3 regions of the Halochromatium sp. NSM3 genome follow, and region 2 is predicted to be linked to each of the others. Evidence: predicted binding sites of a transcription regulator. Region 2 holds the regulator's gene; each other region holds the start of a gene.
The links. The regulator FNR, encoded in region 2, switches genes on or off when oxygen is low (the NO sensors DNR and NnrR bind a similar motif). The targets are predictions, from matches to a motif close to TTGATNTANATCAA.

Region 1 (4,263 bases), on a different contig from region 2:
CGGTACATGACTCCCGGGTCGAGTTTGGCCATGGTGCCAAGGACTTGGAGATAGGCCACCATCGCATCCATGCCCGTCTTGCCATGCACGAGACCCGGCGCCGCCGCGATATCCGCATCGCTATAGGGCACGCCGATGACACGCAGTCCCTTCATGTGACGCTGGATCTTCTTCGGGTTGAGCCTCTCCCGGTCAAGCCAGGGGTAGCCCGGCATCACCGATTCCGGCACCACCGAGCGTGGATCACGCAGATGTTGCCGGTGCCATTCGTCCGAGTACTTGCCGCCGACGCGCGCCATGTCCGGGCCGGTGCGCTTGGAGCCCCACTGGAAGGGGTGATCGAACATCGACTCCGAGGCGAGCGAGTAATGCCCATAGCGCTCACGCTCGTCGCGGAAAGGCCGAACCTGCTGTGAATGGCACAGATAGCAGCCCTCGCGCTGATAGATGTCGCGCCCGGCCAGCTCGAGCGCGGTGTACGGGCGAACACCATCACCGGGCTTCCAGTTCCAGGTCGTCTCCACAGCGCGTACCTGACCGCGCTTAGGGTCCTGAACGAAATCGCCCGTATCCTTTTTCAAGAACTGGCCTTGATCACCGGTCTTGAACCGGATCGGGTTACCGGCCTCATCGGTCTCATAGGTGATCGAAACGATGGGCGTGGTACCGGCCTCCTGCCACACGATCTCGGGAAAGCGATTCGCCTCCTCGGTGCTCTTGAGATAAAAGAGCGGGACGATCTCGACGATGCCCCCGACCGAGAGCACGATCGCCACCGCGATCAATAGCCCCCAGATGTTGCGCTCCATGCGCTCCTGTATCCCCTTCGGCGGTGTGTTCTTCTCAGCCATCTGTGTTGACTCCTCGGGATGCTGACGGTTGCACCGGACTCAGGCCGCAGCCACGGCCGGCGTACCCCGGGCCTCGCGCAGACTCCCGGCCATGGCCGACTTGAGCACCGTCATCAGTACGTTGAACAGCATGATGATCGCGCCAAGCAGGAAGATGCCGCCACCGACCGCGCGCATGGCGTAGTAGGGATGCATGGCTGCGACCGACTCGACGAAGGTGTAGGCCAAGGTGCCGTACTCGTCATAGGCGCGCCACATCAGGCCCTGCATGATGCCCGAGACCCACATCGCGACCACATAGATCACGGTACCGATGGTCGCGGTCCAGAAGTGCACATTGACCAGCTTCTCGGACCACATCTCGGTGTGCCAGAGACGTGTCATCAGGTGGTAGATGGCACCGATCGAGATCCCCGCGACCCAGCCCAGGGCGCCGGAATGGACGTGACCGATGGTCCAGTCGGTGTAGTGCGAGAGCGCGTTGACGGTCTTCAGCGACATCACCGGCCCTTCGAAGGTCGACATCGCGTAGAAGGCGAGCGCGATGATCAAGAAGCGCATCACATAGTCGGTGCGCAGTTTGTCCCAGGCGCCCGAGAGGGTCATCATCCCGTTCACCGCGCCGCCCCAGGACGGGATGATCATCGCCAGCGACACCGCCGCGCCAAGCGAGCCGGTCCAATCCGGCAGCGCCGTGTATTGCAGGTGATGCGCGCCAAGCCAGACATAACCGAACATCAGCGCCCAGAAGTGGATCACCGACAGTCGATAGGAGTAGATGGGCCGGTTCGCTTGCTTGGGCACGAAGTAGTACATGATGCCGAGGAAGCCTGCGGTGAGGTAAAAACCAACCGCGTTATGCCCCCACCACCATTGGATCATCGCGTCTTGCACGCCCGAGAACAGGCTGTAGGACTTCATCAGCCCGACCGGGATCGACAGGCTGTTGACCACGTGCAGGTAGACGATCATCACCATCATGCCGAGGAAGAACCAGTTCGACACATAGATGTGCGAGGACTTCCGAATGGCGATGGTCATGATGAAGTTAAAGGTGAACGCCAGCCAGACGACCGCGATCAGGATATCGATCGGCCATTCGAGTTCCGCGTACTCCTTAGATTGTGAAAAGCCCAGTGGTAGCGTGATCACCGCCAAGACGATGATGGCGTTCCAGCCCCAAAAGGTGAACCAAGCGAGCTTGTTGCTCCAGAGGCTGACACCACAGGTGCGCTGAACCGTGTAAAACGCTGTGCCCATCAGGGTACAGCCGCCGAACGCAAAGATGACGGCGTTGGTGTGCACGGGCCGCAGCCGACCGAACGAGATGTACGGATTATCGAAATTCAGAAACGGCCAAGCGAGCTCGGACGCGATATAGACACCAACGCTCGCGCCTACCACCAGGTAGACGACGGCCATGATGGTGAACCAACGGACGACATCGAAGTCGTATTTTCGCTCCGCTGTGTAGTCGGCTGTGGCTTCCATAGACCCCCCAAACAGGCTGGGAAAAAGAGACGTGGCTGGGCACTCCAGCCCGATGTTGTGAGCGGCGCGCCCCCTGGCACGTGACCGCGCAATAAGACGGGATTGATTGACAAAAGTCAAGATAAGCGGGCGAGCCGAACCGCTGATTTGGGGGACTTCACACCGCTTTCGTTGATCTCTGTCAGCTTCACAAGGCGCTTCCCTGACGCCAATAAGACTTTATTTTTATAGGGTTTTTGCCTGAGCGCGGCCGGCGCTCACTTGAAGAAGGACTCGAGCGAGAAGCCCTCTTTCTCGAGGATATCGCGCAGGCGGCGAAGGGCATCCATCTGAATCTGGCGCACCCGTTCACGGGTCACGCCTAGTTCCTGCGCAACCCGCTCCAAGGTCGAATGCTCATAGCCATGCAGGCCGAAGCGACGCTCGACCACCTCGCGCTGCTTGTCGTTGAGCTTATCGAGCCAGTGATCGAGGTTGCTGTGGATATCGTCGTCCTGGATCTCATCGCTGGGATCATGCGCCGCCTCATCCTGCAGCAGATCGACCAGCGGCTTGTCGGCATCCTTGCCATAGGGAGTGTCGACCGAGGCGGTGCGCTCGTTGAATCCGAGCATGCGCTTGACCTCGGCGATCGGTTTGTCGAGCAGCGCGGCCACCTCCTCGGTGGTCGGCTCATGATCGAGCTGCTGAGACAGCAGCCGTGTCGCCTTCAGGTAGACATTGATCTCCTTGACGACATGGATGGGCAAGCGCACGGTGCGCGTCTGATTCATGATCGCGCGCTCGATGGTCTGGCGAATCCACCAAGTGGCATAGGTCGAGAAGCGGAAGCCGCGCTCGGGGTCGAACTTCTCGACCGCGCGGATCAGGCCCAGATTGCCCTCCTCGATTAGATCCAGCAGCGGCAGCCCCCGGTTCAGATAGCGCCGCGCGATCTTGACCACGAGCCGGAGGTTGCTGACGATCATGCGCTTGCGCGCGTCCTCATCGCCCTGCTGTGCCAGGCGCGCATAGTGCACCTCCTCGTCCGCCGAGAGCAGCTTCGACCCGCCGATCTCGTTCAGATACAGGCGGGTCGCGTCGAGTTCGGTATCGCTCGGTGCGTAGCGTTTGCTCGGTGCATCGGACGCCTGCGGGACCGAGGCCGCAGCATACTCCGAATCGGACGCCCCATCCTCGTCGCTCTCGACGTCATCGATCTCGGGTTCCGGAAGATCCAAATCGCCCGCGTCGACATCGTCGCCGTTGATGAGAAGCTCGTCCTCAACGGGAAGGGAATCCGTCTCCGGATCCTCATCCGAGTTAGCCGCTGGCATGAATCCCCCTCGGTGCGGTCGATCGGGTCACCCTGCTGCCGGTAGGAACAGCAACGGATCAACGGTGGCGCCATCACGACGGATCTCGAAATGCAACATCGGCTGCCCAGCCGCTGACTGGCCAACCTCGGCGATCTGCTGGCCGCGCTTGACACGCACGCCTTCACTGACGAGCACTCGGCGGTTGAAGCCATAGGCGCTCAGATAACGCGGACTGTGCTTGACGATAATAAGAGTGCCGTAACCGGCGAGTCCACTGCTACCGCTGTAGACCACCTCACCATCGGCCGCAGCCGTGACCGGCGTGCCCGCCGCCGCCGCAATGCGAATCCCCTGCCGGGTGCGATCATTCGGCTGGTAGCGCTGCAGCAGACGCCCCGAGACCGGCCAGGCCCAGCTCAGTCCGGTCGCGGGTGCCGCGCTGCTGGGTTTCGCCGTTGTTTTTGCCGCCGATTTTGCTACTGGTTTCGCCGCCGCTTTCGCCGCTGGTTTTGCTGCTGATCTGGCCGGTGTCGCCGAGGCCTTCGCAGCGCTGCTCGAGCGCGCCGTCCCCTTGCGCGCACTCGTCCTGCTCGCCCCCGGCGCCCTCGTCGCCCTGCCGCCAG
Region 2 (4,263 bases):
CAATCCGTTGAGCGCCTGGGGGCTGATGCGCGGGGTCTTCCGCAAGCCGCGCGTTCCCTGGTGCGGTCATCAGTTGACGGCCTCCAGGCTCGGCGACTGGCTCGATCTGCTTGGTTTTCAGCTCGAGGTGCGCGAATGGCTACTGTTTCGGCCACCGCTGCGCTCAGCCTATCACAGCCGTCTCGAGGGGCTGGAGCAAGCGGGCGCGCGCTGGTGGCCGGTGTTTGGCGGTGTGTATGTGATTCGGGCCGTGAAGCGGGTGAGTCTGTCGACCCCCGTTCGCCAACGCTGGAAGCCTCGTCCGGCCTTTTTACCTGGAGGAGCCATGAAACCCACCGCTCGTGAGACGAACCATGCTCGATAGCCGTTCAGCAGAGGTTGCGGGCCAGCATCAAGCGCCCGCGCCAACACCGGAACCAACACAGGCGCCAACACCAACACCAGCGGTCGAGGTGTTCACCGACGGGGCCTGCAAGGGCAATCCGGGGCCGGGCGGCTGGGGAGCCTTGCTGCGCTATGGCGCACACGAGAAGGAGCTGTTTGGCGGTGAAGCGCAGACGACGAACAATCGCATGGAGCTGATGGCCGTGATCCAGGCCCTAGAGGCGCTCAAGCGCCAGAGTGAGGTCATCCTGACCGTCGACTCACGCTATGTGCGCGATGGCGTCGAGCGCTGGATGAAAGGCTGGAAGCGCAACGGCTGGATGACCAAACAGCGCACCCCGGTCAAGAACCAAGATCTCTGGCAACGCTTGGATCAGGCGCTCGCCGGCCATCGGGTGCGTTGGCACTGGGTGCGCGGGCATAGCGGGCATGCCGAGAACGAGCGTGCCGATCAGCTTGCCAACAAGGGCATTCCCAAGGGCCTTTCAAAGCGAGGCTGAGCCTCGTTGACGTGGGAGCAAACCGGATGCGACAACTGGTACTGGATACAGAAACCACCGGGCTCGAGCCGAGCGAGGGACATCGGATCATCGAGATCGGCTGCGTTGAGGTGATCGAGCGGCGGCTCACCAAGGCCAATTTCCACCATTATCTGCAACCGGATCGCGAGATCGATGCCGGCGCGGTCGCGGTGCATGGGATCTCGAATGCCTTCCTCGCGGATAAGCCGCGCTTTGCCGACATCGCCGAGGAACTCATCGCGTATCTTCGTGGCGCCGAGCTGGTGATCCATAACGCGGCCTTTGATATCGGCTTCCTCAATCACGAGTTGAGGCAGTGGCGCGCTGATGCGCCGCGCATCGAGGATCTCTGCACGGTCGTCGACACCCTGGGCTTGGCGCGCCAACGCCATCCAGGGCAGCGCAATAGCCTCGACGCCCTTTGTCGGCGCTACGAGATCGACAACGCGCGCCGGGATCTGCATGGGGCATTGCTCGATGCCGAGATCCTCGCCGATGTCTACTTGGCGATGACCGGTGGGCAGGTGGCACTGGCGCTCGGGAGTGACGCGAGTGGAGGTCAACAGGGCGCGCGCGCCGAAGCGGAGGCTCGCCCAAGGCGCCTACGAGCGGATAGGCCCGCGCTGCGCGTGGTGCGCGCGAGCGACTCGGAACTCGAGGCGCATCGCGATCGTCTGCAGGCGATTGGCACCGCGAGCGCCAGTGGCTGTGTCTGGCTGTCGCTGACCGACGAGAACGCGCGGACGGTGTCACGCACGGCCTGAACGCTGGCATTGGTGGGCGCTCGGCCCCTGGTGTGTGACGATCAGGCTAGGTCTTGTGCCCCGAGCCTCGGGGGCTCAATTCGAGCGTTGCTTATGCGTGCTGGAGGGCGCGGAGCCCGCCATCATCTCCAGCGCTGGGAGATTCAGCAGCTCGACATGTTTGCGGTCGACGCGCAGCAGTCCATCTTCCTGGAAACGGGTGAAAAGGCGGCTCACGGTCTCGACCGCCAAGCCGAGATAGCTGCCGATCTCATGGCGCGACATGCTCAGGTAGAAGTCGGTCGGCGAGAGGCCGCGCTTGCTCAAGCGGCTGGACATGCTGGTGAGGAAGGCCGCGAGCCGTTCCTCGGCGTTCTTCTTGCCGAGCAGCAGCAGCATGTCGGCATCCTGTCCGATCTCCTTACTCAGCAACCGATACATCTGGTGTTGCAGCGAGGGGATCGAGGTCGCTAGCTCCTCGAAGCGCTGGAAGGGCACCTCGCAGATGGCCGAGGTCTCAAGCACCTTGGCCGAGCAGGCATGGCAGGACTTGTCGATCGCATCAAGGCCGATGATCTCGCCAGGGAGATGGAAGCCGAGCACCTGCTCGCCGCCTTCCTCGCTCGGCGCGTAGGTCTTGACGGAGCCGGTCTTGACCACGTAGAGCGAGCGGAAGCGCTCGCCGCCACGAAACAGATGATCACCGCGATGAAGGGGCCGGGAGCGCTTGATGATCGAGTCGAGTCGCTCGACATCTTCCGGCGCCAAGCCCATCGGTAGACAGAGCTGCGACAGAGAGCAGTTCTTGCAGGCGACTCGGATCGTGTCGAACGAGATTACTTTTCGCTGAGTCAAGGCAAGGTTCCAGTGTGTGGTTTGGTTGTATTCTGCAACTCAAGTTGACATGCATCAAGCGTCAATATGATTTACATACACGCGTACTGCGCGATGAAATACGTGCTCCGAGGTCCGTCAGCCCGAAGGGCCCGCCCGTGAGGCCGAGAGGCGATGGATCGGGTTGTCCCGAGCGTGCTTTTCGATCGCGCGCGCCGGTGGCGGCCAACCGTCGCGTCTGGCTCGATGGAGTTTGGAGGGGGTTCAGACAACCTCGGAAAGGGAAGGTCGACCCGGCTTGGGGACCTTGGAGTGGTGCTCGCCCTGATACAAAAAAGCCGCGCCGAGGCGCGGCTTTAGGCAGCAGTCGTGGACCGTGCCTTACTTGGCTTCTTGAGCGGCCGGTGCGGCGGGAGCCATCGGAGCACCATAGGGCATGCCGTAAGGCGCGCCATAGCCGTAGGGGGCGCCGTAGCCGTAGCCCGGGTAGCCGCCACCATAGCCATACGGATGGCCATAGCCATAGCCGTTGCCGTAACCACGACCATAGCCATTTCCACGTCCGCGACCGTAGCCACGACCGCCACCGCTCATGCTCATGTTGAAGTCGCCGTAGCCGTCGCCGACCATGTCGCTGAACATGTCGCCCATACCGTCACCCCAGCCGTTGCCGTAGCCAGGGCCACCGTAGCCAGGACCCCCCCACCAAGCCTGAGCAGCGTTCATCGAGAAGGCCGCGCTCGTGGCGATGGCGGCGATACCCATAACCTTTGCAAACTTATTCATTTGGTGATGCTCCGAAGGGTGGTGAATCGATCCATCCCGGCTCGCACGGTATTCGAGTTTGGCCCCGCATCGAACCGAGTGGAGGTCCGTAGAGTAACGAACATCACCGAGTATACGTACCGACCGGGGACTTGTGAAGTGCGCGCTTGATCACGGTGCGAATTGTGAGGTTGGGGCCATTTTGCTACCTTGAGAGGGGTATCCTATCTGGACCCAAGTCGTCTGCCTGTTCAGGTCATGCCCAAGTATATTTTCGTTACCGGCGGCGTCGTCTCGTCGCTCGGCAAAGGTATTGCGTCCGCGTCCCTGGCCGCGCTGCTCGAAGCACGCGGTCTCAAGGTGACCATGATCAAACTCGACCCCTACATCAATGTCGATCCGGGCACCATGAGCCCGTTTCAGCATGGGGAGGTCTATGTCACCGATGATGGCGCCGAGACCGATCTCGATCTCGGTCACTACGAACGCTTCCTGCGCACCCGCATGGGGCGCAACAACAACTTCACCACCGGTCAGATCTACGAGAGCGTGATCCGCAAGGAGCGCCGCGGTGACTACCTCGGTCGCACCGTGCAGGTGATCCCGCACATCACCGATGAGATCAAGGATGCGATCCGGCTCGGCGCCTGTGATGCCGACATCGCCATCGTCGAGATCGGTGGCACCGTCGGCGACATCGAGTCGCTGCCGTTCCTCGAGGCGATCCGCCAGATGCGCGTCGAACTCGGGGTCGACAACGCGCTGTTCATGCATCTGACGCTGGTGCCCTTTATCCCAGCCGCCGGCGAGATCAAGACCAAGCCGACCCAGCACTCGGTCAAGGAGCTGCGCTCGATCGGTATCCAGCCCGACATCCTGCTCTGTCGGGCCGAACGCGATCTGCCCGACGAGGAGCGGCGTAAGATCGCGCTCTTCACCAATGTCCCCGAGCGCGCGGTGATCTCGGCCATCGACGCCGATCACATCTACCGCATCCCGATGCTGCTGCACGCCCA
Region 3 (4,263 bases), on a different contig from region 2:
TGTAGAGGCGATCGTGACTATGGCTGTCGAGGAAGGCGCGCGCGAGCCCCATCCCGCCCGGATGGCGTTGAAACCACTCGAGGATGTCGGTCGGGTTCTGGAAGCCGGGCGTGTCGATGAACCGCAGCACCGTCTTGCCGTCGATCTCGACCGGATATTGGTCGGAGCGCGTGGTGGTGCCGGCGCGTTTGTCGATGGCGATGCGGTCATTCTCGGTCAAGGTCGCGACCACCGACGACTTGCCAGCATTCGGGTGGCCAACGATGGCGATAGTTGGAACCTGGGCGTCCATTAAGGGGCCTCGTCATCTGCGGGCGCGAGCATGATCAAGCGCAGATAGGGATCGCCCATCTGCTCGATCTTGCGCTGCCAGTCGGCAAAATCGAAATCGCTCAACGGCGGTAGTGGATCATCGACGTCTTCGGGATCGCCGGTCAGTGCCAGCAGCACCTGGGCTTGGTCGCCAGCGGCGGAACGGACGCCGCGCAGGAAGCGGAGATTCTCGGTGATCGGGGGCTGAGAGCCGTCCTGGATGAGCGCGATCCGCGCCGGCGGCGCACTCCAAGTGGCGTGGCTGATCATCTCGATTGCTTGCTCGGTCATCGCCCGTCCGCCGCCATAGGTGGCTGCGGCCGCGATACGCCAGCCAGTCTGATCACGCAGGAGCTGTTGCAGGCGGGCGTGGTCCTGCTCCTCGAGCATGTCGGCGACGTCGATATGCAGCAGCAGGATGCAGGCATCGGCTTCCACCGCGAGGTGTGGCGGTGGTTGCTGCGTGTCGCTCGCCTCGGGGTCCGCGCTCGGCTCGGGCGGCGGGGCGTGCCGCGCCTGGGCCGGCGCGGATGGCGGAGGCTGGGGGGTGGTCGGGGTTTCCCGCAGAGCTTCCGGCGGGGCCTCCGGGGGAAGCTCCTCCGGCGTCGCCGTCGAGTGTGTCGGCGGCTGCGTTGGCGACTCGGCGGGTGGCCCTGGCGAGTTCGCGGGCGCTGCCGCGTCCGCGTCCGGGCGCGCAGGCGCCAAGGAGGCAGGCGCGAGCGGCGCCTTCGGGGGGCGCGGCGCGGCGGTTGGCCGGGTCAGCGGCTTGAGCGGCGCGGGAATCGGCATCTCCGGCCCCGTGCCTGAGTGGATCGTGCGGGTCTCGATGCTCGGCGTGATCATGCGCGCGTAGGGGGCCTGCGCGCTTTGGTGCGTGAACGGCAAGGCGGTGAGGGCACGTCGCTGCTTGAAGGCCGAGAGGCCGAGCAGCGTGACCCGCGGCAGCAGGCCATAGGTAAACACGGCCAACACCAGGAACCACCGCCAAGAGCGCAGCTGGTCGGCATCGAGCACATAAAGCGGATCCTTGAGGCTGATGCGCGTACCGGCGATCTCTTGCAGCGTTGGCACGCCGACGCCCTCGCCGAACAGCCAGCTCCAAGGCAACGCGATCAGGCGCGTGAGATGCTGGACGGTCTCGGCGCTGATGTTCATCGCCGATCCCCAGCCGAAACCGAGATCGGCGAACCAGATCAGGGCGATGGTCATGAAAATGGCGCCGATATTGAAGCCGATGCCGAAGACCTGCGCCGGGACGAGCATCGGGAGATAGCTCGCGGGACCGTAGAGGGCATAGTTGGCTTGCAACAATCCCTGCTTGGCCTTGGCCTGCTCGCGCAGCTCGGGGGCGACATGGGTGATGCGCTGCTTTTGGATCCAGCGCGCCGCGCGCGAGAACAGCGGTCGCAGGATCTGCCCGAGCAAGGAGAGATCCTGGGCCGCGCCCTTGAACAAGCGCGAACGGCGACCGTACCAGAGCGTGAGCGTCGTGCCGACCAGGATCAGTTGCAGCAACACCAGCCAGAATAGGTACCAGGCGACATTGACCGGATGATCGCCCTCATAGTGCAGTAGGGTCGAGGCCACGCCGAGCCCGGCGGCGACGCCCAGCACGCCCATGACGGTGGTCACTAGGCGTTGCGCACGGGCGAAAGCCTGGCCCGGAAGCAGCTCGGCGAGCGCCGGGTCTTCTTGCTCGCGGCGCAGCTCCAGCCACCAGCGCAGCGCGCGATTGCGATGCTTGCTGCTGTGGGCGTCGGCCTCGCCGATGAGCGGCGCGATCTGCTCTTTGTAGAGGTGGCGATCGCGCTCGGCGAGGTGTTTACGTTGTGCCGGATGCTCATGCAGCAGGCGCTCGTCTTCGTCGACGTAGTAGTCGAAGTCGATGAGGTCTGGAACCTGCCAGTGCAGCGCACGAGGCCTGCCACTGCGAGCGCCTTGGATGATTGGCGCTAGACGCCGAAGAGGGGAGTCCATGGGGAGTTAGCTGTGCGACGACTGGTGAGAGTGCCTGCCCGGATGGCTCAAAAAACACAGAGCCTGTTGCTGACTGCAAGGTATACCGCGCATGGTCTCAGGATCAAGGGCTCGCGCTTGGGTTGATATACAGCAAGCCTTGATCATGATGGGGGCATGCTTTGCTGGCACGAAAAAAATTTCGGCTGCTATACTGTCAGGCATGATTGACATCAGCTCGAGTTGACACTTTGACCAGCGATCCACCCCCGGCAGGGACTCTTGCAGCGCACGCGCTGGATGCCGCGAAAAAACCCAAGGCCGTGATCATCGGTAGCGGCTTTGGCGGACTCGCTGCGGCGATTCGCCTCGGGTTCCGCGGCTACCAAGTGACCGTCGTCGAGAAACTCGATGCCCCGGGCGGGCGTGCCTATGTGCACGAGATCGATGGCTTCACCTTCGACGCCGGCCCGACCATCATCACCGCGCCCTTCCTGCTCGATGAACTCTGGGAGATGTGCGGGCGCACCTTCAGGGACGAGATCGATCTGCGCCCGATGGACCCCTTCTATCGCATCCGCTTCGATGACGGCGCGGTCTTCGACACCAATGGCGATGCCGAGGCCATGCGCGCTCAGGTCGAGCGCTTCGCGCCGGACGATGTCGAGGGCTACGAACGCTTCCTCAAGGCCAGCGAGGAGATCTTCCAAGTCGGCTTCGTCGAGCTTGGCCATGTGCCGTTCACGCACTGGCAAGACATGGCGCGTATTGTGCCGAAAATGGTCAAATTGCGCAGCTATCGCAGCGTCTACGCGATGGTTTCGCAGTATGTCAAGGACGAGCGGCTGCGCGTCGCGCTCTCGTTCCATCCGCTGCTGATCGGCGGTAACCCGTTCACGGTCACCTCCATCTACACGCTGATCTCCTACCTCGAGCGGCATTGGGGCGTGCACTCGGCGATCGGTGGCACCGGTGCCATCGTCAACGGCCTGGTCGATCTGATCCAGGGCCAGGGCGGCGAGTTGCGCCTGAACGCCGAGGTGACCGAGATCACCGTCGAGAACGGCAAGGCGACGGGCGTCAAGCTCAAGAATGGCGAGCAGATCGGCGCCGATATCGTCGTCTCCAACGCCGATGTCGCTTGGACCTACAAGCATCTGCTGCCAAGCGTCACTCGCACGCACTGGACCGATCCCAAGCTCGACAAGGCGCGCTACTCCAACGGCCTGTTCGTCTGGTACTTCGGCACCAAGCGCCGCTACGAGGATGTCAAGCATCACAGCATCCTGCTCGGGCCGCGCTATAAAGCGTTGCTGCAAGATATCTTCGATCGCAAGGTGCTCGCGGACGATTTCAGCCTCTATCTGCACCGCCCGACGGCGACCGATCCAGCGCTCGCGCCCGAGGGCTGCGATACCTTCTATGTGCTCGCCCCGGTGCCGCATCTGGACGCGGAGATCGACTGGGCCGAGCGCGCCGAGCCGTATCGACGCGCCATCTCGGCCTATCTCTCCGACACCCTGCTGCCGGATCTCGAGGAGCAGCTCGCGGTGTCGTTGATCACCACGCCCAAGGATTTCGAACAGCGCCTGTGCTCGGTCAAGGGCGCTGGTTTCAGCCTGGAGCCGGTGCTCATGCAGAGCGCCTGGTTCCGCCCGCACAACAAAAGCGAAGAGGTCGAGCACCTCTACATGGTCGGCGCTGGCACCCACCCCGGAGCGGGTGTGCCCGGCGTCATCTCGACAGCACGTGTACTCGATAAGGTGGTCCCTGATGCCTCTGTTTTTGCGTGAAATGAAGACCTCGGATGCGACGGACCTAGCCGCTTGTCGGCAGATGCTGAGCAACGGCTCGAAGTCGTTCTTCGCCGCGTCTTTCTTTTTGCCTAAGGTGATCCGTGATCCGGCCGCAGCGCTCTACGCGTTCTGCCGCGTCGCCGATGATGCGATCGACGAACAACGCGATCAGCAGGCGGCGCTTGCCGAGCTGCGCGAG

Region 1: a site for FNR is predicted at 2,449-2,462, ahead of ccoN (cytochrome-c oxidase, cbb3-type subunit I). Genes of this name have one in related genera too.
Region 3: a site for FNR is predicted at 2,412-2,425, ahead of AC54T3_RS01425 (phytoene desaturase). Genes of this name have one in related genera too.

The regions. Positions count from the first base shown of each region.
Region 1 is NZ_JCAQIA010000005.1:100,902-105,164, forward strand. Features, by position in the region: gene AC54T3_RS03725 (cbb3-type cytochrome c oxidase subunit 3) at 1-1, opposite strand, end outside; gene ccoO (cytochrome-c oxidase, cbb3-type subunit II) at 1-851, opposite strand, end outside; gene ccoN (cytochrome-c oxidase, cbb3-type subunit I) at 891-2,342, opposite strand; gene rpoS (RNA polymerase sigma factor RpoS) at 2,600-3,658, opposite strand; gene AC54T3_RS03745 (peptidoglycan DD-metalloendopeptidase family protein) at 3,686-4,263, opposite strand, start outside.
Region 2 is NZ_JCAQIA010000031.1:23,949-28,211, forward strand. Features, by position in the region: gene AC54T3_RS12940 (methyltransferase domain-containing protein) at 1-364, shown strand, start outside; gene rnhA (ribonuclease HI) at 354-884, shown strand; gene dnaQ (DNA polymerase III subunit epsilon) at 911-1,669, shown strand; gene fnr (fumarate/nitrate reduction transcriptional regulator Fnr) at 1,745-2,503, opposite strand; gene AC54T3_RS12960 (sulfur globule family protein) at 2,864-3,268, opposite strand; partial or broken gene pyrG (CTP synthase) at 3,506-4,263, shown strand, end outside.
Region 3 is NZ_JCAQIA010000002.1:56,774-61,036, reverse strand. Features, by position in the region: gene AC54T3_RS01435 (GTPase/DUF3482 domain-containing protein) at 1-292, opposite strand, end outside; gene AC54T3_RS01430 (DUF2868 domain-containing protein) at 292-2,289, opposite strand; gene AC54T3_RS01425 (phytoene desaturase) at 2,520-4,061, shown strand; gene AC54T3_RS01420 (phytoene/squalene synthase family protein) at 4,042-4,263, shown strand, end outside.